Regions from separate parts of the Arthrobacter sp. NPDC058288 genome, predicted to be linked through region 2. Evidence: riboswitches for the same ligand, from Rfam matches in the RefSeq annotation. Region 2 holds a riboswitch; each other region holds the start of a gene.
The links. A riboswitch is a leader RNA that binds a small molecule or an ion and turns the genes downstream of it on or off. The one in region 2 is predicted to bind cyclic di-AMP.

Region 1 (7,083 bases), on a different contig from region 2:
GAGACTACGCCGCACCACCCCAAGCCAACAGGGCCATAGGAACTAAGCCGCGGAAGCACAATGCTCCGAGAGCCCACCCGCGGAAAGGCGGCCCTTTCACCTGGGTCAAGGGCGCTGAAGCGTAGCGGCACATCTGGAAAGCGCCGTTGTTGCGTGAGGAACGAGCGCAGGCGCCGAGGGATTGCGCCGCGAAAGCGAAAGCGCCCGCCCCCAAAGAAAGGGAACGGACGCTTTGCGCGGGGTTTGAGGCTAGATGGAGTATTCCGGAGCGGCCCAGACGACAACCTCCGGGTGCTCGTAGAACCGGTAGCCTTGGCCGCGAACCGTGCGGACGGTGTTGGCGAGGCGGCCCAGCTTGGAGCGGAGGCGGCGGATGTGGACGTCGATGGTGCGCTCGTTGGGGACCTCTTCGGCGTTGCGCCACAGGCCCTCGAGCAGTTCGTCGCGGCCCACGGTGCGGGTGCCGTTTTCGACGAGGTAGTTGAGGAGTTCGAACTCCTTGAACGTGAGGTTCAGGGAGTCGCCGTCGAGGTGGACTTCGCGGCGGGCCAGGTCGATCAGGACGCCGGAAGGCCGGGGATCCTGAGGCTGCGGCAGCCGGGTGGTTTCGGCGCGCTGCCGGGAGTTGACGGTGGGGTCGCCGAAGGTGGACCGTACGACGTCGAGCGCGGAACCCGGGGCGCTGGCGGGGGCTACAGCCACCGCGGCGTAGCTCTCCGCACCGGAGACGAGCGACTGGGCGTAGGCGCGGATTTCCTGGGCAAGTTTCGCGATGGAGGTTCCGGCTGCTGCCGCGGTCTCCTCATCGATGCCCATGTAGAGGACAAATCCACGGGCTACGTTTTCGTTTGCGACGGGGCGGACGGCGCTGCCGTTGGCCGGTGCAATCACGGGGGTGGGGGCCGTCTGCGGGGCGGCTTCGGCGGCAGGAACTGCGCGCAGCTGGCCATAGGAGTTCGGGTTATAGCCCTGGGGCGCGTAGCCGGGGGCCGGGAAGCTGTTGCCGGGGGCTGCCGGGGCGAACGCCGGGCGGGCACCGAAACCCTGGCGGAGGCCCGAGGGCTGGCCGCCCTTGTTGGCGTTTCGGACGGAGATGTGGACGTATCCAGATGCAACTGACATGGAATGCTTACCTCAATGTGAATGGCCGTCATCGCGGCTCGAATGCTGTCTTTCCCCGCAATGAGATCTGGGGAGGGGCGCCCGACGCTGGGCTTGGGGCGAATGCCTAAAAACTTCTCGGGGTGGGAAAGTTAGGCGTGCATTCGACAACAGCGCATGTCTTCGCCAGCGGGTGGGCTGGTCCAGGATTCTGCGGCTGCAGGTGCTGTTGAGTTCTTGTTCACAATTGAAGTGTGCAACGTAACAATGAAAACTTGCAAGTAACAATGGACGCTTCTGTCCGCATCGTGAGACGAAATCCCGCATTGTGGCCCAAATCACGATTCTGAAATGCCAATAATATAACAGGTGTTTTTCAGAACGATCGATCGGATTCGCTCGATTACCGAATAGTCTTCTTCCAAACCCCTTTTTTCGGTGCGAAAATTCAGCCAGCGTGGAATTGCTGAAATACGAGGCCCGGGCGGTGCACATGTCCAGCGCCCGGCGGGGCTAGACCGAAAAAATTCCTGCCATTCAGCCCCACGGCCCCGCAGGCGGGCTCAGTTGGATTGGCCGGTGAGCGTCGCCGCAACCATCTGAACGGACTCCGCGGGGAAGCTGTCGCCGTCCTTTCCCGCGACGATCCTTACCATCGCACCGGACACGATGTCCGCCACGGTGGGCTGGCTGGTGGCCGAAGCGCCGGACTGTTGACGCCTTTGTTGCTGATTGCTCACCGTAACGTCCGAACCGAGTGAATAGGTGCGGCTGAACCCGTCCGTGCTTTTGACCGTGACGGAGCCCGAACTCACCGCAGTGACCGTTCCCTGCTGTTCCACTTTGGTGACGTAGGCGCCCTCCTCGAGGGTCACGTACTCGGAGTGGACGGCAGCGGAGACTCCGGTGCCCATTCCGCCCAGGCCCTCCGGGGCAAAGTTTCCGGGGCCGCCCTGTGGCGGCATCCCGCCGTCGGCAAAACCTCCCTGCGCTCCGCCGCGGCCGCCTGGTGAAGTCTCCTGCAGTGCGCCTGCATCGGCCGGGTTGCCAGCCGCCGCCGAGCTCGAAGTCAGCGCGTAGATGCCCACGCCGACTCCCCCGGCGAGAACGGCCGCGGCGCCGGCGACCGCCACTCCGCGTTTGACGGTCCACGGCTTCGAGCGGCCTGCGGGGTCGTCCGGAAAGCCGGCAGGCGGCGGCGCACCCCAACTACCGGACGGACGGGACGGTCCCCACCCCGTCTCCGGCAGCGCGCCGGAGGCAGCGTCCGACGGCGGCACTCCCCATCCGGAGGCCTGCCCGCCGTTGGCGGGGCTGTTCACGGGGAAGTTCACACGACCGCCCGCCGGGATCGGCTGGTCTTCCGGAGTCTTCTCAGAATCGTTTTCCGGAACCGGCGTGCTGTGGTGGTTGTTCATGGCGTACTCCTCGGGCAGGGGGCTTTGTCCACTCCAGCCTCGGAAGCGTTCCTGTGCGGGGCCTGTGCAGGGCAAGAGGTCAAGCTGTGACGTTTCCGATGCCGGTTTCAGTCCGGCGATTCAGCCGATCCGCGCCGGGCAGCCCAAGGAGGGCCCACCACCGCGTTCAGCTCGCTAGGCTGGGATTCACAGCCAGCGCACAGGATCCCCATAGCGCCGGCTAAACCGCAGATCGGAGAGTTGTCCCATGGCCACTTCGCACTCCATGACCAACAACCTTCCCCAGCTCACCCACCCGGACGGTTCCCCCATCCGCGCCCTGGTGGTTGACGACGAACCCAGCCTCTCCGAGCTCATGAGCATGGGCCTGCGGATGGCAGGCTGGTCCGTTGCCGTCGCAGGCGACGGTCCCGAAGCCGTCAAGCTCGCCAAGGACTTCCGCCCGGACGTGCTGGTGCTGGATGTGATGCTCCCCGGTTTCGACGGCGTCGAGCTGCTCACCAGGATCCGCGCCTTCGCGCCGGAGGTGCCAGCGCTCTTCCTGACGGCAAAGGACGCCGTCCAGGACCGCATCCTCGGCCTGGCGGCCGGCGGGGACGACTATGTCACCAAGCCCTTCAGCATGGAAGAGGTGCTCCTCCGCCTGCACCGGCTGGTCCAGCGCTCCGGGGTGGCCGCCATGGACACCGCCGAACTGGTGGTGGGCGATCTTGTCCTCAACGTTGACACGCGCGAAGTGACCCGGGCCGGGGAGGAACTACAGCTGACCGCCACCCAGTTCGAACTCCTCCGCTACCTCATGGAGAACCCCAAGCGGGTGGTCAGCAAGGCACAGATCCTGGACCGGGTGTGGGACTACGACTTTGGCGGCCAAGCCAACATCGTGGAGCTCTACATCTCCTACTTGCGCAAGAAGGTGGATGCCAAGCACCCGCCCATGATCCACACCGTCCGCGGCGCGGGCTACGTCATCAAACCGGCGGATTGAGCGGTGCCCACACTTTCCGGCGAAATCCGCAGAGACCGCCGCCGGTGGCTTGATCCGTCAACCTGGCACCTGCGCACCCGGCTGGTCCTGGTGGCCATGGCGCTGCTGGTGGCCATCTGCGGCGCGATTGGCCTCTTCAGCTATGCCTCCATGGATTCCTTCCTGACCAGGCAGCTCGATGAACGGCTGGGGCAGGCCTCAAGGCTCTCGAACGAGGCAGGACGGCCACGGCCCAGCAACCCGTCCGGCAGGCAGGACGGGTTCGAAGGACCGGGCCAAGGTGTGGGTACCCTCATCGCGCGCATCGATAACGGGAATGTCAGCAGCGCCGGGTTCCTCGCCAAAGACGCCACCGTGGCGTCCCTCTCGCCCGAGGATAACCAGATTCTTTTGGCACTCCAGCACGACGGAACACCCGTCGATCGGGCCCTGTCCAACGGCTCCTACCGCCTGGTGGCGGTGGAGGCCCCGTACGGGGACGTGATTGTCACCGGACTCCCCCTCAACGAAAAACAGAACACGCTCAACTCTTTGGTATGGACGATGGTGATCGTCTCGATGGGCGGCCTGGTCCTCATCGGCCTTGCCGGAACGGTGCTGATCCGGCGCACCATGAAACCCCTCGAACAGCTGTCCGAAGTCGCCACGCAGGTTTCGCAACTGCCGCTCGACGCCGGCGAGGTGGCCCTCGCAGTCCGCGTCCCGCCGTCGAACGCGCATCCCGGAACGGAAGTGGGCAGCGTGGGCCACGCCCTCAACCTCATGCTGGACAACGTGTCCAAGGCACTCGAGGCCCGGCAGCAAAGCGAAACGAAGGTGCGCCAGTTCGTGGCCGATGCATCGCACGAGCTGCGCACGCCGCTGACCGCCATCCGCGGCTACACGGAACTCATGCGGATGACCGAAGACTTCACCCCGGACGGCCAAAAATCCCTCGCCAGGGTGCAGAGCCAGTCCGAACGCATGACCACCCTGGTGGAGGACCTCCTGCTGCTGGCCCGGCTCGACGAAGGCCAGCCGCTGAAAATCAGCGACGTGGACCTGACGCAGCTCGCGGTGGAGACCGTCAGCGATGAGAAGGTCATGGCCCCGGACCGCATCTGGCAACTGGAGCTCCCGGAGGAGCCCGTGGTGGTCCGCGGGGATGCCAAGCAGCTGCACCAGGTGATGGCCAACCTGCTCTCCAACGCCCGCAAGCACACGGAACCGGGCACCACCGTGGTCACCAGAGTGATGCGGTCGGCTGACGGCAGCGCCGTGGTGACCGTCACGGACAACGGTGCAGGGATCCCGCCCGAATTTGTGGACAGGGTTTTCGCGCGCTTTGCCCGGGCGGACGCCGCGCGAACCAGCCCGGCAGGCTCCGCCTCGGGTTCCGGCGGCTCGGGCGCCGCGGCTTCCGAGGGAACAAGCGGACTTGGCCTGTCGATCGTGCAGTCGATCGTGGAGGCGCACGGCGGAACCGTGGAGGTCAACTCGCGCCCGGGACGCACCGAATTCGCGCTGCGCCTCCCGGGAGAATCACCGGAAGCTTAACTCCGCCACGGACGGGCCTGCAGCACCCGGCATAAGCGCAAGCCAACGCGCCGCCGTCGTGATCCTCGTTACCGAAATGTGACTTAAGCGCCGGACTCCTGTACGGTTTTTAGAGTGCGGCCACCGTTCCGGCCGCATATCCGGATGGACGCCAAACTCTGCCGCTACCCGGATTTCCTCATGATCAGGCAGAGGCGGGGGACCCAGGTCTCCGGGCATTCTGCATAGCCGCCCTTGGGGTGAAGCCGACACGTGAAGTTCCGTGCGGCCGGATGACCTCATCCGAACCCGACAGCTAACTCCGCCGGCATCGAGAGGCAACCATGACTAAATCCACGCCAGAAGTACGTCCTGAGCCCGCTTCCCGCAAGTCCGCAGCGTCTGCGCAACGCTCACGCCACCGCGCCGAACCAGCTGCCAAGGCATCTCCGCTGTCCCGGTTCGCGGCCAGCCTGCAGGGCTCCGGCCGCCGGGCCGCAGTTGTAACCACGGCCTGTGCTGTGCTGATTGGCGTCGGTGCCGCCGGCCAGGCTTCCGAACCCGTAGCCCCCGCAACATCGGCAACGGGCGCAGGAACCACTGCGGCAACTGCCGACGCGGAACCGAAGCTCGCGTTCGAAAAGATCCTCGTTTCCGCCATGCCCGCACCGGCCTCTGTCAGCGTGACCGCGCAATCGTCGGAAGAGAAGCCGGCGGAGAAGGCGCCGGAAGCTCCTGCACCTGCAGCGGCCCCTGAACCGGCTCCCGCCCCGGCACCGCCCGTAGCAGTTGACGATCCCGCAGCAGCCCAGGCATATGCCGCCTCGCAGCTCGGAACGTACGGCTGGGCGGCTGACCAGATGCAATGCCTCACCACGCTCTGGACCAAGGAATCGGATTGGAAGACCACTGCCACGAACGCCAGCAGCGGCGCCTACGGCATTGTCCAGTCGCTGCCGGCCGAAAAGATGGCCAGTGCCGGGTCCGACTACCTGACCAACTTCCGCACCCAGATCAACTGGGGCTTGAACTACGTGAAGGAACGGTACGGCTCCCCCTGCGGCGCCCTGAACTTCCACTACGCCAACAACTGGTACTAAACCGGCGCCTGGCCAACTTGCTTCGTAAAACCGGAGGCCCCGAATCTACTACTGGATTCGGGGCCTCCGGCCGTATAGGCGTGATTACCTCCCCCTGGAGGCAGGGAAATGTCACCGGCGCCACCGTTCCTGTTCCCGTTGACGGTAAAACCCACAGCAGCTGCACAGCTTTGGCCTAAATCCTTCATATGCGGCCGCACCATAGTTGAACCATGACGCCCACAGACCTGGCCACGGGATCCCTGCCGCCCCCGCAACCCCGGGCCGCCGCCGACGCCCGGCCGGGTCCTCCCGCCCCGACGTTCCCCCGGCAGGGTCACGTCCGCCGGGCGCCCGTTGATACGCGCATGACCGGCACCACAGGAACCGCTCTGCCGGTGCTGGATGTAGTCATCCCGGTCTATAACGAGGAACAGGGTCTGGAGCAATCCCTGCGGCAGCTCCACTTGTACCTGGCCGATACGTTTCCCTACCCGTTCCGGATTACGGTGGCGGACAATTCCAGCACCGACGGCACGCTCAAGACCGCCGAGCGTGTGGCCCGGGAACTACGCGAGGTCACCGTGGTCCGACTCACCTCCAAAGGCCGCGGCAACGCGCTCCGCACCGTGTGGCTGGCCTCGCCGTCACCCGTGCTGGCCTACATGGACGTGAGTCTTTCCACCGACCTCGCTGCGCTCGCTCCCCTGGTCGCCCCGCTTCTTTCCGGGCATTCGGACCTGGCGATCGGATCCCGGCTGGCACGAACTTCCCGCGTTGTCCGCGGACCGTGGCGGGGGTTCATCTCCCGCGGGTACAACGTTCTGCTGCATGCGCTGATGGGTGCGCATTTCAGCGACGCGCAGTGCGGCTTCAAGGCTATCCGCGCAGATGTTGCCCGGCACATCCTGCCGCATACGGCTGACACCGCATGGTTCTTTGACACCGAGCTGCTGGTCCTGGCCGAAAGATGCGGTCTCCG
Region 2 (7,083 bases):
GGTAGGTCCTCGTTCCGTCGGCCTCGGTCCAGCCGTTGGAGATACCTTGCGACGCAAGCCATGAGATCTCTTTGAAGAAGGCAGTTTGCGGGGAAATATCGGTGAAGGGCGATGCCCCGGGGCTGTAGTTCGGACTTCCGGCGAAACGGTACACAAACGCGGCCACCTGGTCACGGTTGACGGCCAGAGCGGGCCGGAAGGTCTTTGTGCCGTCAGCTTCGGTCCAGCCGGTGGTAATGCCCTGGGACGCCAGCCAGGAAATCTCCTTGAAGAAGGGTGTCTGCGGCGTGACGTCCGTGAAAGGCGATGCTCCCGGCGCGTAGGCCGGGCTGCCCGCCAGCCGGTAGAAGAACGCAGCCATCATGTCGCGGCTGGCTGCAACGCCGGGACGGAACGTGCGAGTTCCGTCGCTTTCACGCCAGCCGACGGAGATGCCCTGGGCTGCCATCCAGTTGACCTCGGTGTACAGCGCCGCGCCCGGGGGTACGTCAGCAAACGAGAGAGGCGACGGCGAGGGAGACGGCGACGGGGATGGTGAAGGCGACGGAGACGGGGAGGGAGACGGAGACGGGGAGGGGGAGGGAGACGGCGGCGGCGACGTCACGGGGGACTGGCCCAATGCCTGCGCCACTGTACGGACCGACGTCGTGCCGTTTGCTGTCCGCGCCGCCAGCCACGTGACGAACTCCTTGAACAGCGCGGGGCTGATGGACAGCGACGGATCCGTTCCGTTCGCAATCTCGTGGAACGTCAGCTGCAGCCAGCCTCCGGTTGTCTCGGCGTTGGTGACCGTCGCCTGCAGGTCCGCCAGGGTCCAAGTGGCGGCCACCTGGTCCGGAGCCTTGGTGACCATGGGTTCCTGCGGCGGGAGCGTCTCGGCGACAGGGCAGTCGGCGCAACTGGCGGGAGAGCGGATGTCGCCGAGGCCCCGGGAGCTGGCATACCCGCAGCCGCTAACTGCGGACTGGGCTGTCGCATTTACCGCCGCGAAGGGGTAGGCAAAGTTCCGGACGGTGAAACCCCAGCCTTCGAGGGTCGACTTGCTGTTGCAGGCCTCCGCGCTGGCGGCCGCTGCGCTGAGCGTTGTCATGTCCGGGTGGGTCACGCTGTGGCCGCCGATTTCGTTGCCGTCGGCCGCGAGGGTGTTCAGGTTTGCCTGGGTGAGGAATCCGGACTGGCCCACAAAGGAGGTGGTGATGAAGAAGGTTCCCACCAGCCCGTGGGCTTTCAGCTCCTGCGCGGCCGCCAACTGGCTGCCCAGGCCGTCGTCGAATGTCAGGCTGACGATCGTTGGCGCCGCCGCCTTCGATGTGCCGGCTACGCCCACCACCGTGCTGACAGCAAGCAGCAACGCACCCAAAACTGCGACCCAGCGCCTCCCATGCCGGCGTCCGGGCGAAGGCTCAGTGGGTTCCGCGGCGCGATGCGCGGGCTTGCGGACAGGCTGATTCGACCAACGCATGATGCCTCCAAGCGTGTGAGTCCCCCCGCAAGAACATGCACGTAGACTACGCCTCGCGGCGTCAAGGGAAAACACTCGACTTTGATGAACGCATTACCCGAGTACACCGCTGCTACCTGCACGCGCGGCCTTGGCCGGATGGTGCCGTTATTCCAATGTGACATCGGCCGAGAGGCACGCGTACGGTGGAACGGTGCCCGTTATCCCAGATACGGGCACTCCCGGGCGGATTGCCTAACCCTGCCGCGGCCCGGGATCCGATCAAAACCATCCGGCAGGGACGGGGAAACCACTTTTGGCCTGCAGCGTTGTTGTGCAGGTCTTCGGGGTGAAGCCGCAAGCCGTCCGCTGAGCGGATGGCAACTGCGGCCGGGTGTCTCCCATCCGAATCCGACAGCTAACCTCGCAGGCATCGGGAGAGGTTACTTCATGTCTTCACGCACACTACCCGCTCAGCATCCGTCAACCGCGCCTGCAGGACGCTCCGGCTTCACAACGACCCGCGGCAGGAACAGGGTTGGCCGCCAGGCAGCGGTGATTGCGGCGGCTTCGGGTCTGGTCTTGTCCAGCGGAATGGCTGCTCAGGCCGCCGAGGCTCCCGCCGAACGCGACTCGGCGCCGGCGGCCGCCCCCGACACCCGGGCGCAGGCGGGTGCCCCGCTCAGCGCCGATTCCCACGTCCGGATCAGCTTCGAGCGCCCGGACATCAGCACCACCCCCGCTCCGGTGGAAGTGCCGGTCGCAGAACCTGCTCCGGTGGAAGCGGTTGCCCCCGCTGCAGCGCCGGTTCCGGTTGCGGCGCCGGAGGCTCCTGCCGTTTCCGTCCAGGTTCAGGCAGCGGCGCCCGCTGCGGCTCCGGCCCCGGCCGCCGGCGGTGTCAATGCCGCCATGGTTTCTGCTGCCTACGCGCAACTGGGCATTACGCAGGACTGCACCGCCATGGTGGAAAAGGCACTTGGCTCAGCCGGCATTCCCGTCGGCGACCTGGCACCCATGCAGTTTATGAACTACGGCTCGGTGGTGGGGGAGCCCCAGCCCGGCGACATGGTGGTGCAGTCCGGCCACGTGGGCATCTACATCGGCGACGGCCAGGTGATCAGCGGCGGCATGAACGGTGTCAACGCCACCGTCACGCACCCGTTGTCCTGGCTGACGGCCACCGGCGGCGTGACTTTCGTCCGCGCCGGAGCCTAGCCTTCCCGCCGCAGGCCTAACCCCCGATCCGTCCTCCCCGCCGGGCGGGAAACCCGCATGACAGGCCGGTGACCAGCTGCCTTGGGGCGGCGGGTCACCGGCTTTCCCGGATCCGTGCGGCGGGGCGGGTGTTCAGGTCGGAGACATCGCGACCTGGACCGTGCTCTCGCCCTGCGCGAACTTAATGCGCAGGACCGCCTCGCGCGTGTCCGCCGGGATAGTGAAGCGGACCTCGCCCGACTTGCTTGAATCGCCCGCGACTACTTCGTCCAGCCCGGAATCGGGGGAATTGCTGACTCCGCCCACATTCAGCCTGAACGCCGCGTCCCAAAAGTTGATGTCGTACCGGCCGTGGTTGGTGCATCTGAGCGTGAACGTCAGTGCGATCTTGCCGGACACATCCGGGCGGGCACGGGCGTCGAGAATCTCGTATTCGACGTCGGCAGCCCTGTAGTTGCGTCCGGCCGGCAGGGTCACGGCCCATTCCGGGCTGTCACCGGCGCCGGACCCTCCACCTACCGGGGGGACAGTGCCGTCCGTCTGGGTAGTGCGGTCCGGCTGCACGGAGGCTCCGCTGGCGGAGGATACAGCCGATGACGCGGCGGGCCGCCCGGCGTCGAACACCCCCAGCTGCCCCAGGCCGAGCAAAAGCCCCGTCACTGCAGTGATCACCGCTGCCGTGGCGGTCAGCAGACCGGGCAGCGTAGCCCACCAGCTCGTGGGTTTTTCCTCCGCCATAGCCGTTCCCCCTGGCTCCCGTTCCAAGGTCAAGATCCGTAGTATCCCTATGGTCCTGCCAAGCGGCCACGAACGCCAGATGGCGGTAGGGCGCGGCACGTGTGTCCCGGTCCGGCAGCGAGGAACTGTTAGTGCGCAACGGCCCTGTTGTCCCTGCCCCTACCCTCGTAATCTGGTTCTTGGAGGTGATTGCCATGAAGGCAGCCCAGGGAGACCGGATCACGATCCGGGGCAAGACGGTCGGATCAGCGGTCCGGCACGGCCAGATCATCGAGGTCCACGGCGCCGACGGGGCGCCGCCCTACGTGGTGCGTTTCGATGACGGCCATGAAACCACCGTCATTCCAGGTGGGGATTTTGTAGTCGACAGGATCCACCCGCCGCAATGACACGACCGGCGTAGCGCCGGCAGTTCCTTGCCAAATGTGTCAACGGACCTGTCGAGGCCGCCTAGAAACCGGACGAACTTCCGGACCCGGAAAAACTGCCCCCGCTGCCGCCGTAGCCGGTAGTGCTTCCACCGCCGCGGGCTGTGCTGACGCTGCCCACGCCGGTGCTGAATCCTGTGTTGAAGGCCGGGACCGAGAAAAAGTAGTAGGAGGGATAGACCGTGCCAAGGATGCTGGGTTCGTAAGTACGGCCATGCTTGACCTTGGTACCGGCCTGCGCGCTGTCCATTTCCTCGCGCATCAGCCTGGCTTCCCGGTCGGTCTTCGCGAACCCGGCGATTACTGTGTCCGCATGGTTTTTCAAGAGTTCGGTCAGGTGCGTCCGGGCATCCCGCAGCCGGTCCAGGGCCGTTTCAGGGCTAATGGTGCCCTCAGCGAGCTCGGCCGACCAGCGCTCAATCTCCCGGTGGCTCTGGTCGCGGAAGGACCGCAGCGCCGCGGCGGACGCCGAGTCGCCGGCGGCGTGCCGCTTGCTGAGCATTTGTTCCAGGGCCGCCAGGTCACTGCGGAACGGTGCCAGTTGCCGGTCCCATGCAGATGCCCACGCTGATCCCCGGTTCAGCAGGGCGTTGGTGTCGGCAATGACGTCATCCAAGGCATCCAGTTCAGCGGAAGCGTCGGCAAATTCCCGCACCAGCTTGAGGTTCGGCCGCCGGCTCATGCCCCGTGGTGTGAGCGCGTGGGCCCGGTTGGCCAGCTCCGTCGCGGCTTTGTACTTGGCGAGGAAGGTGCGGTGCTTCTCCAGGACGGTGCTGCCGTACCGCGAGGACTCTGGAATGGTGCCGGCGTTCAGCTCGGTGACCTGCAGATCCATGCTGACATTGGAGTAGCTGGCGTCCCCTCGGGCGAGCTCATTGCGGCCGGCGACTCGGGTGCGCCAGCGCACAATCAACCACGCCGCGGCACCGAGGACAGCCGCCGCCGCGGAGCTCCATGCCGTCACCAGAAATCCCGTGGACCGGTACCAGGGCTGGTTGATCAGCTCCGCCCCGCGCCGGATGCCGGCAATGGCGCCATCGGTCCACTGGGCATCCCGCAGTAAATCCTTGGAGGCGTTCTGGATGTCCTCGCGCTGCTCGAGGGAAACCTTCCGGTCCTCGCCCATATAGGTGCCCACATGGCGCCCCACCGGGTCTACAGCGAAGATGAACAGACCGTCCGCCCATTTCTGGCCGTCCCCGCTGATCCATTCCGGATGTTGCGCCCGTGCGAAGCGAAGGACTTCTTCGTTCAGGTTGTCCTCCGCGGAGCCCCGGTAGGTGAACACGGCAACCCGGGTGGGTTCGTAAAAGTCAATGGCTTCCACCGCGGTGACCAGCCGGGTGCGGTCCAGTATGCCGGCGCCGTCCGCCACCACGATTTCCACCGGCGGCTCCGCACGGGCGGCGGCTGAACCGCAGAGCAGGCCGAGCAATACAAGCAACACGGCAGCCAGTGCTCGGCGCATGATTCCTTTTCCCTCAGGCAACGATTGTCTCCACCCTCGTCCATGCCGACCGCTGCTGATAGGGCCGAAAGTACCGTAGCTAGCCGGTGGACGGTACGCCATACTGGCCACATGGACGCAGCGCCGGGAAGGCCACACAGGATTCTTGTGATGATCCTGGCAGCGATTGCCGTCCTTGTGGTGGCTGCCCTCGCTGTGGTCTTCTCGAGGGGCGAACCGGCCCTGCTGGACGAATCCACGCCCCAGGGTGTGGTGCAGCGTTACTCCGCTGCTGTCATCGACGGCGATGAGTCGGCTGCTGCGGCCTACCTCACGGAAGCGGCCCGGACGCAGTGCGTCAACTTTGAGCGGGCCTCCACGGACAACCTGCGGGTTACGTTGGTGTCCACCACGGAGCGGGCCTCGTCTGCGGATGTGCGGGTCCTGATCGTGGTGTCGAACGGGGGCGGACCCTTCGGCAACTCGGAGTACGAGATGGAGGACGTGTTTGACCTTGTCAAGACGGACGGAAAATGGTTGATCGATTCCGCGCCGTGGCAGCTCAGGGTCTGCACGAACCGGACGGTGAAGCAATGACCGCCGCCCGGACGGTTCCTGCACCCGCGACGGGGTCCGCCCAGCCGACGGTCCGCCGCCTCATCGTATACACGCTGCTTTTCGCCTTGGTTGTGGTGACGGCCATCGGCCTGAGCGGCCTGCTGGGCCGCCTCCTTGGCGCCGGCACGGTGCTCGTCGCAGGCGACGTGGCAGGCCTGGCCCGGTCGCTGGCGTTCACACTGATCGGCGGGCCCATGGCAGCCGCGCTGTGGTGGTTCGTGTGGCGGCGGCTCGACGACGCCGTTGAGCGGTCGTCCGCGGGCTGGGGGCTTTACCTGACCGGCATGTACGCGGTCTCGCTCATCACATCTGCCACCGGGCTGCTCAGCGCCGCAGCCGCCGTGATCGGGGGCGAACGACTGGGCTGGCAGCTGTCACTGTCCAACGGGCTGGTCTGGGCAGGAGTGCTGGCCTGGCATCGCTGGATGTGGCGGCATCCGCGGAAGCGCCCCTCACTGATTCCGGACGTCCCCACCGTGGTGGGGGCGGTTTTCGGGCTCATCATCGGTGTGGGCGGCACAGTGACAGCGCTCGCAAATCTCCTGGACACTGCGATCCAGGGCTTTACGTCATCGGCGTCCATCGGGAATCCGTGGTGGAGGTTCGTGCTGCAGTCGCTCGCCTGGGGCGCCGGCGGCGCCGCCATCTGGTGGTGGCATTGGATCCACGACGGCGGACGCCGGCTGAAAACGGATTTCGCCGACGTGGCACTGGTGGTGGTCGGGATCCTCGGGGCCGTTCTCCTGACTGTGGGCGGCACCGGCACTGTCCTGTTTGTCCTGCTCCGGCTGGCCTTTGACCGCACTGACCCGATGGGGGACATGCTGGAACCGCTTGGTGCGGCGATCGCTGCGGGTGCCGTCGGTGCCCTCGTCTGGGCGTACCACCGTGCCGTTTCCGCGGGACGGTCAGACACCACCCTGCAGGCAGCCAAGCTTGTGACCTCCGGCGTCGGCCTGGTTGCTGCGGCCACCGGCATCGGCATCGTGGTCAACTCGGCCCTAAGCATCGCAGCCACGCCACTGGCCGGCGACGGCATTCGTACCCTCCTGCTGGGCGGTATCAGCGCCTTGGTCGTCGGAGGGCCGCTGTGGTGGCTCACCTGGAAGCCCGGGGTGCCGCCGGAACCCACTGAACTTGGCCGCCGCGGCCGGCGGGTGTACCTCGTGGCAGTCTTTGGCCTGAGCGCGATCGTC
Region 3 (7,083 bases), on a different contig from region 2:
GCGCACCCGCGAACACAAGGTCGCCATGGTCGGTGACGGCGTCAACGACGCGCCCGCCATGGCCAACGCCACCGTCGGGATCGCCATGGGCGCCGCCGGCTCCGACGTTGCCATGGAAACCGCCGACGTAGCCCTCATGGGGGACGACCTGGAACGGCTCCCCTTCGCCGTGAACCTCAGCCGCCAATCCAGCCGGATCATCCGCCAGAACCTCTGGGCAAGCCTCGGCGTTGTCGCGATCCTCATTCCGGCCACCATCACCGGGACCATCGGCATCGGCCTCGCCGTCCTGATCCACGAAGGATCCACCCTGCTCGTCGTCGCCAACGCCCTCCGCCTCCTGGCCTACCGCGAACCCAAAACCACATAGCGGTCCTTCAATGTCACGGTCCGGCACAGCAGGAGTCCTGCTTTCACCGGTGATGATGGACGCGGTTTGGCTGGAGAAGAGGGCGTCGGGCCCCTCATTAGCGCCCGCTACTTCCCGTGGGGCCCGCGGCCGCAGCAAGATCCCCACAGCAGAAGACTATCGACCACGCTCCCGCGGTTTCCGCCATCGCCTTGCACGCAGGGCCGGGGTTTGCGTCCCGGCACGGGGTGCGGTGGCGCTACGTGCTCGTGGGTGTTGGGGTCGGTGTGATGCCGCACGCCTGGAGCAATGCCGTGACCGAGGCGGGCGGCACCTGGTCCCCGGCCTTGGCGATCTCCTCCAACGGAGTGATGACTTCGGCCGGGACGCCGGCGGCCCTCGCTGCAGAGAGCAGGCCTGAGAGGACCTGCTTATCCTGCGCGCTGAGCTGACCGTCCTGCAGCGGCGAGCAGATCTGGCCCCGTACCACGTCGGCGGCGGCCGTGGCTGCCTGTGAGGCGGTATCGCTGGCGATGCCTTTCGCGGCGTCCTGCACCTGGCCACAGCCGGCCATCATGAGAAGGAACGGGACACCGATCAGGGCGGCAAGACGACGCTTCATCCTCCCATCGTGTCGCGGCACCCGGGGCGCTCTATCGGCCGGCGCAGCGGACCACCGGGCATTGATCTGCTCCCGGGAACCACCTTCAGGACACTCAATTTTGCCTGTTTGGCCCGGTACTCCTGTAGCTGTCCCTACCCCACAAGCGTCGCCGCGTTCACCACGCTAAGCACCGGCGGGTCGGGGACAAACCGCCAATGCCGACCGTCCCGGCGGGTCCACTTCGCTGCGGCCCGTGCGCTGGTGTTCTTCCTGGCCTTGCGGGCAGATAGCACCGTCAATGGTTTGAGGAGGCCTGGGCAACAGTTGACTTTAGAGCCAGCCGTTCGGGTCGACAACTTCGCCGTTGACTTCCACCTCGAAGTGGAGGTGGCAGCCGGTGGAGGCGCCCGTGGTCCCGCTGAAGGCCACAACGTCCCCCCGGGACACTGTCTGTCCCTGGGTCACGTTGAAGGAAGACAGGTGATTGTATGTGGTTTTCAGACCATTGCCGTGATCCACGACCACGCGGTTCCCTCCGCCATACGGGTGCCAACCCGCGAAGGTGACTGTGCCTGTAGCAGCGGCCGCGACGGAAGTGCCGCACTGCGCCACGAGGTCCTGGCCCCGATGGAAATCCCCTGAACCGGCCGTGATGGGACTGACCCGGTACCCGAAAGGCGAAACCGTGGTCATCGCAGCCAATGGAGCGACAAGAGTTCCGGCGGAGGCTGCGCGGGTGATGGAACCGGCCGATTGGGCACTGAGTAGCTGTTTCAGCTTGCGGTCCGGGTCCGCCTGTGTGCCAACGGCGGAGCGGCTGAAGCTTATCTCGGCGCCGGCGGCGGCGGAAATTTCAGGCTGGGCGTCGGCAAAAACGGCGGACGCGCCCTGGCCAGGTTGTTGCGATGCCATCACCGGGCCGGTCACCGGAACGCTCACGGTGAGTACCAGGCCCGTGGCTGCCAACGCGATGCCGGCCTTCTGGCCCATGCCACTGGCACCGGCGAAATCAGTGATCTGGCGGAAGGGCCCCCGGCGGCGGCGTGCTTCCCTGTGCGGATCGCGGGGCCTGGCCGCGGTAAACGCCTCGATCGTCCGGAGCGCCGGAACGGGGCCTGTCGCGCGGCGACGGCCCCTGGGGTATTGCGTGGCCAAGTTTTCCTCTCTGGATAGCCTGCGAAGTTAGCTGTCGGATTCGGGTCAGAGAGTTCAAAGACCCGGTCCGCCGTAACAAGCACCCTGCGCAAAGATGTCCATGAGGAACGTTGCTCGAAGAGGGCTTGCTGCTGACGGACTTCACCCCAAGGCAGTCCCGAGACTGCCGATTGTGGTTCCTCCGCCTCTGCCAGTTGATGACTCGTGCACCTGATCCGCTGGCAGAGCTCGGCTCCGGATCAGGTAACGCTTTGGTATCGATGCTTGAACTCAAATACTAGTCGACAAATCCGACGGTAATAAATCCGTTATCTTCCGGAACGGCACGTCACTGCGCCCGGTGGGAAGAGCATCTGGCGCGAACGATGCGCCGCGGACTACGCCGAAGGGTTGGCTCAGGCACGGAAGCGACCTTGGAGTAATCGAGTGGTCGTTCGGGATGGGTTGAGTGCATCCTGTCGTCCGTGACAATCAATCCCGATGTTGCGAACGCCGTCATTCGGAACTGGGATCCATGGTCTGTCGACGCCGGATCTGTTGCTTGGAACAGTTGTCAAATGTAGGACAGTGTGCTGCTTCTTCCCGTGTCGAAGAATGTTGAAGCGATCTATAAGTTCTCGGAGTGGCAGCTCACTCCGATCAGGTCGACCCAGCTGGCGGCCCGTCTCAAGGTCGCCAACCCGTCGGCCTCGGCATAGTCAGAAAGCTGCAGGACAGCGGGCTGGTAATCCACAAGCCCTCCGGGGACATTGAGCGAACCCAGGGCTAGGTCGTTTCTCCCTATTGACGCAGCCAGATAACGACGACGCACGACGACTCCAGCACGGTAGGTGAGAGCGAGTCGTAGAGGGTTGCGATTGCTCGACATTGCTTGAAGAGGCTGAAGGACCGTTCGACGCTGTTGCGGCCTTTGTAGGCCTGGGAGTCGAAGTGCACGGGTCAGCCGCCGCGGGAGCCGCGACGCTTTCGGTGCCCGATCTGACCCGAAGGCTCCGGGATCACAGCTTTGATGCGTCGGGTCCGCAGCAGAGTCAGGTTCGCGCGGGACGAGTACGCATACCGCGTGCATAAGAGCAGGGAACATCGGCGAGTCTACGCCTGGCCGGTGCCAGAATCGCCAGGGGTCGACCTTTCCCGTCACAGGCACGATGGATCCTAGTACTCAGGCCTCCGCGGGAACGCCCGATGGCGTGGTCCAGTGGTTCTTCAAACAGTTTCTTGTAATTCGGAAGTTCCCCCCTGTGGCACGGGGGAAGGTTCGTCCCGTGTTGGTTGGGCCCGATCAATGGTCGAGGCGACAGGGACGGTCCAATCGATCAGCCCTGCGGCGTCGGCCTCCGCCAGGACTCGGCTGAAAATCCGGTCCCAGATTCCGTCCGCGGCGAAACGGCGATGCCGCTTCCAGACCGTCTGCCATGGGCCGAACTCCGCGGGCAGGTCCCGCCACGCGATCCCACCCCGGTATCGGTAGATAATTCCTTCGACGACCTGGCGGTGGCCCCGGAACGGCCGCCCTCTCCGCCCCTCCGAGCTGGGAAGTAGAGGCTCGATCCGGGACAACTGATCATCACTTAGGGAGAGCTGTTCGTGACACCCTCAAAGGATTCCAGCCACCGGCCCGCGTATTTAGGAGACACGCCCTAGTGCCGCTGGGCTGACAGGGCCGCGATCAGCTGGTCGGGGTGCCGGGTGGACGCCAGCCAGTACGGGGTCCGGTCGGAGGGATCGGTGATCTCGATCCGGACCACCGGATCCACCCAGCCACGGATGCACAGAAACGCCAGGCCATTGAGACGGGTGCCGCGTTCCGCCGTCGCTTCGGCGCGGCGGAACGCCGTCGTGGTGCCGACGAAGCTCCGTTCGATCGTGGCCCGGCCCACACGCAGCGTTGACCCGGTCACCTGGATTGTCGGGGTGGAGCGGACCAGCACTACGAAAATGATGGCGAACAGCACAATAGCTCCGGTGATCCCGGCCGCGATGCTGATGGGCGCCAGAATCAGGATTCCGGCGCTAGAGAAGCCCGCGGAGACCAGCCAGATCCAGAAGTTCGGCCAGAGCTTCTCGGTGTAAAGAACGCTGGCGTCACCGGGTGCGCTCTTTTGGGCAGGCGCAGCTCCACTGGATTCAGGCATACAGCCAGCTTTCCACTTTTCCCGGGCTATTTCATCTTGGCGGCGGCCGTGGCGCCCCGTGCGCCACCGGCCCCGCGCCCGGGGCCGGGGTTACGTCCATTAGCGTGGTGTAAAGGCCCCGGTCACCTACACCTTTACCGCCCAACCCACCCAATAGAGGACAACCCCAAGCTGGTGCCCCTCGCGAACTCAATGACGGGTCCGTGAGCGTGAGTCCCCGCCGTCCAGGACCAATGCGCACAAAATCTAACGCTTAGTCATTGTTGGCGTCCGGTAACGATCGTTCGCAATACACTCAAAGTCGAGTTCGAAGAAGGGCGGAAGCACGGAGCCTCATTTGTAATGCTTCGCGTGTACCCTCCTATGTAACGTCCAGCCGGGTTACTGATACATCTTTGGGGACGCGTATCGGATATGTGCGGGTCTCCACCCATGACCAGCACCCCGAAGCCCAGCACGACGCCCTAACAGCGGCCGGCTGTGAGCTTGTTGCAGGCTTCGTCTTGTTCGGAACCTGCCCGGCATGCCCGGAGGCAGCCGGCCCAGACTTCTGGTTGTCCGGCGTCGCCCGAGCAAAGATGCGTTCGGCCGGACCCGAATTTCCACGGCCGGCCGCAGACCAGCATGGCCGGCCTCCCGTGGCAGGAGCTCGTTATTCGTTGACGAGGACGGGCACGCCGACCGCTGCGGAGACGGCCGCGCCCTGGTATTGGGCGGGAACGGAGATGGCGAACTCCTGGTGTCCTTCGGGGGCGTCGGGGTGCGTTTCTTCGCTTCCGCGGTGGTGGACGAAGCGTGCTGTGCCTAGCAGGCTGCCTCTGTCATCGTAGAAGCCGGCCAGAACCTGGAGGTCGAGAAGGTCGCTGAGGGTGCCGGTTGTCCTGACGGTGCCGCTGACCGCGGAACCGTTGAAGGCCAGGCCTTCGAGCACGAACCTGTCATCGAGCGGTCCAGGAATCTGTACGACCTGGCCTGTCCCCGGCCCCGGGGCGTGAAGACCCGGCAGGTCCGGCTCGCCGCCGGCCGCCGCCAACCCGGGAAAGCTGGTCCTGGCTGCCGCGGATACCGGGCCGGGGACGGTTACCGCCTGTCCGGAGGGTTGCTGTGCTGTGATGAGGACGAACGTGGTCAAGGCCAAAGCTGTGATGAGCAGGCCGGCAGGCAGAATGAATCGGCGGCGGAGCATAGTTTTTAGTCTCATTCTCCGGGGGTCCGGGAGGATTCCCGGACCCCCGAGGGTGCTGGTCAGGTCAGCGCGGGACGCGCAGGGCGTTGCCCACGATGTCGAACAGGTCGGTGTTGTCCACGCTGCCCTGGAGCTGGCCGGACCCTGGGCCGTAGGCGTAGACGGGAACGTCGGCTCCGGTGTGGTTGCCGGACATGTAGGTCAGCCACAGGCTGGCTTCCTTGGAGCCGTCCTTGACCTCGGCCGGATCGTTCGGGGTGCGGAAGGTGGCCGGGGCGAAGTTGCGCGGGTCCGCTGCGCCGATGCCGTTGATGATGCCGGTGGAGCGGGCCGGGTCCTTGACGTTCCCGCCGGACCGTGACGGGGTGGAGTTGTTCGCGGTGTTGCCGCTGTCCACATTTGCCGGGGGCGCGGCTGCTTCGGCGTTGGTGAAGGAGCCCTTTTCGATGATGTTGAAACCGGCGGTTTCGTGGTCTGCGGTCACGATCACCAGGGTGTTGCCGTCCTTCTTGGCGAAGTCCAGCGCGGCAGCCACGGAGTCGTCGAAGGCCTTGATTTCCTCCAGGGCCTGGGCGGCGTCGTTGGCGTGGGAGCGCTTGTCGATCAGTGCGCCTTCGACCTGCAGGTAGAAGCCGTTGCCGTTGGCGCCCTGTTTTTTGTCCAGCAGTTCAATGGCCTTCCTGGTCATTTCCGGGAGGGCGGGTTCCTGTGCCTGGGGAGCGGACGGGTTGTCCTGCTTGGTTTTTTCCACGGTGAGGTTGCCCTTGTTGAACAGGGCGAAGACCTTATCCCCGGACGCTGCGTTCAGGTCGGTGCGGGTGGCAGGAATCTGGCTTGCTGCCGAACCCAGCACCGAGTAGCCCTGCTCCTTCAACGCGGTTTCGTCAGCGGCGTCGAAGCGTCCCAGTCCGCCACCGAAGATGACATCGGCGGTGCCGTTGCGGGCGATCTGATCGGCGATCGGGGTAACCCGGGCGTCACTGGTGGGCAGGGCCGCCCCGGTGAGGGCGGTGTCCTGGCAAGCCGCCGCGGAGTAGACCGGGCCCTGGCAGCCGCGGGCCAGGGCGTGGCTCATCTGGCTGGCGGGGGTGGCGTCGGTGATTTCGGCTGTCGAGACGTTCCCGGTGCGGTAGCCGGCCTTTTTGGCCAGTTCCATCGCGGTCGGCACGACGGTGCCCCTGGCGTCCACGCCCAGGGCGGCGTTGTAGGTCTTCACACCGGAAGCCCAGGCGGTGGCCGCTGATGCGGAGTCGGTGACGGCGTAGGGTGTGAACCCCGCTTCGCCGGGCTGGCCGGAGTTCTTCTCCACGGCGTAGGTGCTGACGTAGCCCTGGGCCGGGAGTGTCTCCATGACCAGTTTGCCCCCGGCCCCGTAGAAGCGTTCCCGGGCGGCGGTGACGTGGGTGCGGCCCATGCCGTCACCGACGAGATAGATAACATTCTTGGTTCGGCCGTTGTTGCCGTCCGGGGCTGCCGTGGCGGGGCCGGCAGGGCCGGCCAGTACCGTGACGGACACGGCGGCGGCCAGGATGGCGCCGGCGGAGCCAAGCAAAGGAAGAGTGCGTCGCATCAGGTGTCTCCAGGAAGAGGTACGAATGTGTGGTGGCGTCCGAAGACGCCACACGGATCCTAGGAGCGAACGGCGGCCCAGGTG
Region 4 (7,083 bases), on a different contig from region 2:
GTTGGCTTCAGCTTATGTGCAAGCCCTTGAACTCAGCCGAAGGAGCGGATCGGCGCGTCCATTCGATGGATAAAATCTACTGTGCCGGGTCCAATAAGCCAAGCATTCTTGCGCTATCCCGCCACCGGGGCGGGAGCAGTTACGCGGTGGTCTCCGGCATAGACGTTCAGGGTTGAACCCCTGCTGAAGCCGGCCAGGGTCATGCCGCTGGCGGCGGCAAGCTCAACGGCCAGGCTGGAGGGGGCGCTGACGGCCGCCAGCACCGGAATACCGGCGAGCGCCGCTTTCTGGACGAGTTCGAAGGATGCCCGGCCGGAGACCTGCAACACGGTCCCGGCCAGCGGCAGCAGCCGTTCGCGCAGCGCCCAGCCCACCACCTTGTCCACGGCGTTGTGGCGCCCCACGTCCTCGCGCAGGCACAGCAGCTCCGCGCCGCCGTCGTCGTTGATCCTGAAGAGACCCGCTGCGTGGACACCCCCGGTGGCGTCAAAGACGGCCTGTGCGGCACGGAGTTTGTCCGGGAGCCCGGACAGCGTCTCCACGGGCACGGTCATCGGATCCGCCGCGGGGCTGAAATGCGACGACTTGCGGACGGCATCAATGGAATCGGTCCCGCAGATGCCACACGAGCTTGACGTGAAGATGTTGCGTCCCCTGTCAGGGCGGACGACGTCCGGCCTGAGCTGCGCTTCCACGACGTTGAACGTCTGCACGCCGTTCTCGTCCTCGCCCGCGCAAAACCGCAGGGAGATGAGCTGCTCGGGGTTCCAGATGATGCCCTCCGAGACCAGGAAACCGGCCACTAGGTCGAAGTCGTCGCCGGGCGTGCGCATGGTGACGGTAAACGGAAGGGAATCCAGGCGTATTTCCAGCGGTTCCTCCACAGCGAGGACATCCTCCCGGTGCCGCACGGGAAATTCGAGGGACTGGGGTGAACCGTCCAGGACGAACCTGTGGATCTTGCGGCGTTGCGTCATGCGGGCCACGATGTGCTCCTTATAGTGCGGGATATGACCATCATTGCAAGCCCGGACCGCCTTCACCAGCCGGGACCGCCCTAGCCAAGCAGCGCGCTCCAGTCCACCGGGCCGTCCGAAGCTGATGGCTTACGCGGAGCGTTGCGGGGGGCGGCCTTGGCCTTCGCGGCGGCGGGTTCCGCAGCCTGGATCGGAGCGCCCCAGGGCAAGGCGAAGGCGGCCACCGGCTCGCCCAGTTGAACGCCGTGCGGCGGAACAACAAGGACGCCATCGGCAGCAGCCAGACCGCGCATCATGCCGGGCCCCGTGTGCCGGGCAGGTGACGCCATGCCGTACAGCAGCCTGAAGGGCATGAGCCGGGTCCGCCCCGGATCAGCCTCGATCATCTCCCCGCAGGGCACATCATGGACAGGGGGGAGGTTTCCGTGACCCAGGGCGGCCAGAAGGGGTGCGCCCACGGTGCAGAGGGCCATCATCGCGGCAAGCGGATTGCCGGGCAGGCCAAGGATGAACCGGCCATCCGGCAGCTCAGCAAGGACCGCCGGGTGTCCCGGGCGCATCGCAATGCCGTCTATCAGCAGGCGCCCGCCGAGTTCCGCGACTGCACGGCGGAGGTGGTCGGTCCCGGACCTGCCGGTTCCGCCGGTGGTGATCACGACGTCGGCAGGCGCCTCGTCAGCTGCCGTCTCCCCCGGGTCCTTCGGCAGTACCGATCCGCGATCCGGCCCGGCGCCGTCCTCCCGGCCGGCGGATTCCGGCCCGTCGTCGGCCAGGGCAGCGAGCCATTCACCGTAGTCGTCGCCGATTTTTACTTGCCCGGCGCAGATACCCCCGAGCATCTCGACCACAGCCCCCAGCTGCGGGCCGAAGGTGTCGCGCACCTTCCCCGCCGCAGGCAGGCCCGCGGTGACCACTTCGGAGCCTGTCAGCAGGATCCTGACCACCGGTTTCCCCTGGACCTGGAGGGAGTCGTGGCCGGCCAGTGCCGCGAGGGCCAGGTGGGCGGGGTTGAGGACTGCGCCGCTCTTGACCAGGACGTCGCCGGCTGCTGCTTCCTCGCCTGCCTTACGGATATGTTGGCCGTTCTTAGGTTCACCGGGCCTTGCTGCCCCGCCCAGGGCAAGGACGGGCAGCCCTTCATCGTCCGTCGTCATCATGCCGCTTTCGCTGCGGAGCACAGCCTTCGCGCCGGGGGGTATGAGGCCGCCGGTGACAATGGGGCTGGCCTGGTGCGGAGCCAGCCTCTGGCCGGGTTCGGCCAGAATCCATGGTCCCGACCCGTTCACCGCCCAGCCGTCCATGGCGGATGAGGCGTAGTGCGGCATGTCCTGGAGCGCCGTAATATCAGCCGCGAGCGTCCGGCCCAGTGCATTCCTGAGCGGCACCGGCCCCGGCGGGATGGGTGTTGCGCAATCGAATGATCTCTGCCGGGCCTCCTGCCAGGTGTGCGCTATATGTGTGTGCCCGTCATCGGCCGCGGCGGGTGTGCCCGGTGCGGCGCGGCGGGCGGGTTCCCCGTGGTCAGGAACGTCGCTGGCGGCGTCACCGCCGTCCGGCGGCGCAGCCGTCATGCGCTGGTGGTTCCGCTGTTGGTGGACGGTCCGGAGGAGTGATCGGTCCGAACCGGCTCTGAAGCTGCTGAGCCGGACTGCCCCGCAGCAGTCGGATCCACTGCTGCATAGTCCACGGCGAGCGCCCGCGCCACACCCAGGGCCGCCTGCATGGAAACCGCGTCCGGGGCTTGCCCCGAACCCGTCGCCATACCTGCCGCGAAGCCTGCGATGAACGTTGTCAGCGGCGCTGCCGGACGCACGACGGAGTGGGCCGCGACGCCGGCCAGCGCCAGCACTTCATTGACATCCACCTCGACGTCCTCCAGCTCGAAGGCTTGCAGCAGCGCCCGGCACCAGTCCTCCAGCGTTTCGTCCTGGCTTTTCACTGTTGCCTCCAAACTCAAATTTCGGTTGCGGTGCCACCGCACGGTCCCACCGACGGTGGCTCAAGACCTTGGGCGGGACACGCCTAGCGCGGCAGCATCGTCCCAGGTATCCACGTCGTCCGTGGCACCGGCAGGGACGGTAACAGTCCGCACGTCCAGCCTAGCAAGGAGGGCGAAGACTGAAGCCCCTGCAAACCCCCCGCTCTTCTCCATTTCGTCCACGGAATGTTCTAGCGCGGCCGTGCTATAAAAACCTGCAAGCGGTTGTTTGCGGCCATCAGGAGAGGCAGACATGACTCCATCCACCCCTGCATGGTCCGGGCCAGGGTCCGCGAGGGCGGCCCGAAGGGCGGCAACAGCCTGATCCGCTTTCGGCATGTCGCAAGCCAGAATCAGCGTCATCGCGGCCCGTTGCGGACCGCGGGAGTCATCCAGGGCCGCGAGCCCGGCAGCAATAGCGGCTGCAGGTCCCGCAAAGGCCGGTTCCTCCCGGCACGTCAGCACATCGGACGGCAGTTCTCCCGGATCCGGACCCACCACCACCGCGGCGCCCGCCCCCGCAGCCGCCGAAAGCGCCCGCGACAGGAGGGTGGCGCCGTCGTATAGCAGCCGGGACTTGGGCACGCCGCCCAGGCGCGATGACCGGCCGCCGGCCAGGATTAAGGCATCAAACTCCACAAGGCCAGCCTAGCCATTGACGGCAGGACCGGCGCACAGATGATGACTTAGGCGGCGGATTCCGGGAGAAGGAAGGGGTCCCACGCGGGAGTGGGTTTTTCCAGCTCTTTGATCTGCCAGATGGTGCCGTGCGGAGGTGCAGGCACGAACCTGAGCTTCCAGCCCATCTCGGCAGGCGTGTGGTCGCCCTTCACGTTATTGCATCGAAGGCAGGCGGCCACCAGGTTTTCCCAGGAGTCCGCACCGCCCCTGGATTTCGGGTGGACGTGGTCAATGGTGTGTGCTGCCTTACCGCAATAGGCGCAGCGGTGGCCGTCACGGCGCAGGACGCCCCGGCGACTCACAGCTGTGGTGGTGTTGTACCGCGGCCGGATGTAACGGTTTAGGAGAATCACGGACGGACGGCCCAGAATCTCCTGCGGGCCAACGACAGGATCGTCGCCCTCGGCCACCACGCTAGCTTTTCCGGTCAGCACAAGAACCAGCGCCCGGCGGAAGGTTACAACCGCCAGCGGTTCATATCCAGCATTAAGAACGAGAGTGCGCATGCACATACCTCTTCACGGCCACACCCGTCAGGGGCTCGAGGGCCGGCTGCCCTCTGCTTGTCCGGGCTTTGGATCGACAACACAAGAGTAAACACTCAAGTGGCCGATCACCGAATCGGGCCTTTACCATACACTCCGTGTCGGCAAAAATTCACCTGCCGGAAACGCAGAAGAACCCCTGCCCGGAGGCAGGGGTTCTTCCGTCAAGCACTAGCTGGAGGCTTTAGCCGCCAACGCGGATGAAGACCGGACCGGAGCCGACGTTGACGCTGAACAGGGAGGTGGTTCCGCCGTTCCAGCCGCCGTGCACGGCCTGGCCGTTGCCGACGTACACAGCGATGTGGGCCATGCCCATGCCGCCGTTCTCGTAGTATGCGAGGTCGCCCGGCTGCGCCTCGGCTGCACTCACGGTGCGGCCCAGGGAAAGGTAACCTGCCGGCCAGCCGTGGTAGTTGATGCCCACGGCTGCAAGGGCGTTGGTGGCAAGGGCGGTGCAGTCCTGGGCAACTCCGAGCTGGGCGTATGCCGCAGCTGCGATCGAAGCGCCCATTCCGCTGGCAGCGGCGGGAGCTGCCGGGGCCGCGGGGGCAGCCGGTGCGGATACAGTCTCAGCGGCGGCAGCAGGAGCCGCCGCGGGGGTAGCCTCCTGAACCTCTACAACCGGCTTCGGAGCCTCAACGACCGGAGCCGGGGAGGTGGAAACAGCCGGCTTCTCGAAGGAGATGGCGATGCTGGAGGCGGCCGAAATGTTGGCCGGAGCGGAAGACTGAACTTCCAGGGTGGAAGCAGAGGTCGCTTCGCGCTGAACGTTGGTGTCGGCAGCGTTGGCTGCGATACCGCTCGTCAGGACCAGACCGGAGGCAGCAGCGATAACCGCAGCCTGACGGCCCATGCCACCGGCATTGTCGCCGACGGCCTTGGCAATGACAGCAAGCGAGTTGGTCTTGGTAACCTCGGCGCGATGCCGTGCGATGGCACGTGTAGTCATTAGTTCTCTCTTTCGTTTTCCTCAGACTGCATGGCAGGCCGCGGTTTTTGGACGCTCCGGCATCTTGGGGGTAAGCCGGAACGGCCCGAACAGGGTTTTTTAGCGAAGGACGCGCGCTTCAGCGAAGGGAAGCGCGTGTTTTAGCGAAGCGTGTAGAACGCAGAGGTGCCCGTGGCGGACACAGCGTGCAGGAGGGTGCCCTGCGAGGGGTTGAGCGCGCTGATCATCATGCCGTTGCCGACGTAGATGCCAACGTGGGCGCCGCCGTTTTGCATGACGAGATCGCCCGGCGCCGGAGTGGAGGTGGGCGTCATGGCTGTCCATGCATTGGTGCGGGGGATGCTGATGCCGGCCTGGGCGTAAACCCACTGGGTGAAGCCTGAGCAGTCCCAGCCGCTGGGAGTGGTGCCGCCCCAGACGTAGGGGCTGCCGATACCCGTGTAAGCGATAGCAGCAAGGCCCGATGCTGCTGCTGAAGAAGCGGCGTCGGCAAGCTTGCCCGCCTTGGCCTCTCCGGCAGCCTCAGTGGAGGCCTCGCTGGCATCTGTACCGGTGGACTGTGCCCGAACGGTTTCAACCTTGGGCGCTGCCTTCGTGGTCACTGCCGGACGCTCGAAGGAAACAGTCGCAGTCGGTTCTGCAGTTACGGTCAGCTGGGCCGACTGTGAGCCGGACTCCGTCGAAGCGGAAACGCCCAGGTTGGTATCGGCGGCATTTGCCGGCATCCCAACACTGAGGATCAGTCCGGAAGCAGCTGCGATGACAGCTGCCTGGCGACCTACGGTCCCGGCGTTGGCAGTAACGGCCCTGGAAACGGAGTTCAACGGGTTCATACGAACCGTTTGCGCGCGGTGGCGCGCAGAATTGTGACGTGCAGACACGAAGGTAGCCTCTCCCAATGCCTACGAGGTGAGCTGTCGGATTCGGATGGGAGTCACCCGGCCGCTCGGCTTCCTGGGAAGCGTTGCGACTTAACCCCAAGGTCTTCTTGCGAAGACCAAAATTGGTTCCCCCGCCTCTGCCAGACGATGTCATGCGAACGGACCTTGAGCGGTGGCAGAGTTAGGCAATCCACTCAAGAGCGCCAACTTCGGAAAAGTTGGCGTGCTCTAAACGGTACAGGATTTCCGAACGAATGTCACATTCAGGTCACGGCATGTCACAGGAATGCGAGAGTGACCCATCGCTTGGATCAGAGCCAGCCCAGCGGGTCGACGACTTCGCCGTTGACCATCACTTCAAAATGGAGGTGGCAGCCAGTGGAGGCTCCGGTGGTCCCGCTAAGCGCAATGACCTCGCCCCGGGTGACCTTCTGGCCGACCTGGACACTGGACGACGAGAGGTGGTTGTACGTGGTTTCCAAGCCGTTGCCGTGGTCAATCACCACACGGTTTCCACCGCCGTACGGGTGCCAGCCGGAGAAGGTCACGGTTCCGCTGGCCGCGGCGAACACGCTGGTGCCGCACTGGGCCGCATAGTCCTGGCCACGGTGGAACTCCCCGGCTCCGCCCGTAATCGGGCTGACGCGGAACCCGAATGGCGATGCGGTGACCATCTGTTCCAGCGGCGCACCCAGGCTGCCGGTGGATGCCGCGCGGGTGATGGTTCCCGCCGACTGCGCGCTCAGCAATTGCTTGAGCTTGCCGTCAGGATCCCCCTTGGTGGCCACGGTGGTCCGGTTGAAATCGATCTTGGCGCTGGCGGCGGCGGAGACCTCCGGCTGCGCCGCGACTGCGGCGGCGGCGTTTCCCGTGTCTGACGTGGCCACCATGGGGCCTGTTGACGGGACGGTCACGGTAAGGACCAGTCCGGTGGCGGCCAGCGCTATGCCTGCCTTCTGACCCACGCCGCTCGCCGAAGCGAACTCCGTCACCTGGCTGAACAGGCTCCGTCGCCGGCGCGCATCACGGTGTGCGTCGCGCGGCCTGACCGTCATTACGGCTTCGGCCACGG

Region 1: another riboswitch for cyclic di-AMP. It lies ahead of ACFVWT_RS20825 (hypothetical protein); the one in region 2 lies ahead of ACFVWT_RS06270 (NlpC/P60 family protein).
Region 3: another riboswitch for cyclic di-AMP. It lies ahead of ACFVWT_RS18945 (M23 family metallopeptidase); the one in region 2 lies ahead of ACFVWT_RS06270 (NlpC/P60 family protein).
Region 4: another riboswitch for cyclic di-AMP. It lies ahead of ACFVWT_RS12965 (C40 family peptidase); the one in region 2 lies ahead of ACFVWT_RS06270 (NlpC/P60 family protein).

The regions. Positions count from the first base shown of each region.
Region 1 covers NZ_JBHVYH010000010.1:65,696-72,778, reverse strand. The annotation lists gene ACFVWT_RS20845 (winged helix-turn-helix domain-containing protein) at 250-1,122, opposite strand; gene ACFVWT_RS20840 (hypothetical protein) at 1,665-2,519, opposite strand; gene ACFVWT_RS20835 (response regulator transcription factor) at 2,767-3,507, shown strand; gene ACFVWT_RS20830 (ATP-binding protein) at 3,511-5,043, shown strand; cyclic di-AMP (ydaO/yuaA leader) riboswitch at 5,183-5,367, shown strand; gene ACFVWT_RS20825 (hypothetical protein) at 5,367-6,122, shown strand; gene ACFVWT_RS20820 (dolichyl-phosphate beta-glucosyltransferase) at 6,335-7,083, shown strand, end outside.
Region 2 covers NZ_JBHVYH010000001.1:1,304,730-1,311,812, forward strand. The annotation lists gene ACFVWT_RS06255 (S-layer homology domain-containing protein) at 1-448, opposite strand, end outside; gene ACFVWT_RS06260 (hypothetical protein) at 432-998, shown strand; partial or broken gene ACFVWT_RS06265 (polysaccharide deacetylase family protein) at 950-1,462, opposite strand; cyclic di-AMP (ydaO/yuaA leader) riboswitch at 1,694-1,888, shown strand; gene ACFVWT_RS06270 (NlpC/P60 family protein) at 1,892-2,656, shown strand; gene ACFVWT_RS06275 (hypothetical protein) at 2,789-3,394, opposite strand; gene ACFVWT_RS06280 (DUF1918 domain-containing protein) at 3,589-3,783, shown strand; gene ACFVWT_RS06285 (DUF5129 domain-containing protein) at 3,845-5,290, opposite strand; gene ACFVWT_RS06290 (hypothetical protein) at 5,402-5,866, shown strand; gene ACFVWT_RS06295 (DUF5671 domain-containing protein) at 5,803-7,083, shown strand, end outside.
Region 3 covers NZ_JBHVYH010000008.1:151,102-158,184, forward strand. The annotation lists gene ACFVWT_RS18935 (heavy metal translocating P-type ATPase) at 1-370, shown strand, start outside; gene ACFVWT_RS18940 (hypothetical protein) at 609-971, opposite strand; gene ACFVWT_RS18945 (M23 family metallopeptidase) at 1,284-2,108, opposite strand; cyclic di-AMP (ydaO/yuaA leader) riboswitch at 2,110-2,352, opposite strand; partial or broken gene ACFVWT_RS18950 (IS5 family transposase) at 2,889-3,683, opposite strand; gene ACFVWT_RS18955 (DUF3093 domain-containing protein) at 3,749-4,243, opposite strand; gene ACFVWT_RS18960 (hypothetical protein) at 4,896-5,429, opposite strand; gene ACFVWT_RS18965 (alkaline phosphatase) at 5,494-6,999, opposite strand.
Region 4 covers NZ_JBHVYH010000004.1:69,258-76,340, reverse strand. The annotation lists gene fdhD (formate dehydrogenase accessory sulfurtransferase FdhD) at 114-986, opposite strand; gene ACFVWT_RS12990 (molybdopterin molybdotransferase MoeA) at 1,058-2,548, opposite strand; gene ACFVWT_RS12985 (DUF6457 domain-containing protein) at 2,545-2,916, opposite strand; gene ACFVWT_RS12980 (molybdenum cofactor guanylyltransferase) at 2,977-3,594, opposite strand; gene ACFVWT_RS12975 (HNH endonuclease) at 3,642-4,142, opposite strand; gene ACFVWT_RS12970 (NlpC/P60 family protein) at 4,366-5,130, opposite strand; gene ACFVWT_RS12965 (C40 family peptidase) at 5,271-5,963, opposite strand; cyclic di-AMP (ydaO/yuaA leader) riboswitch at 6,016-6,209, opposite strand; gene ACFVWT_RS12960 (M23 family metallopeptidase) at 6,323-7,083, opposite strand, start outside.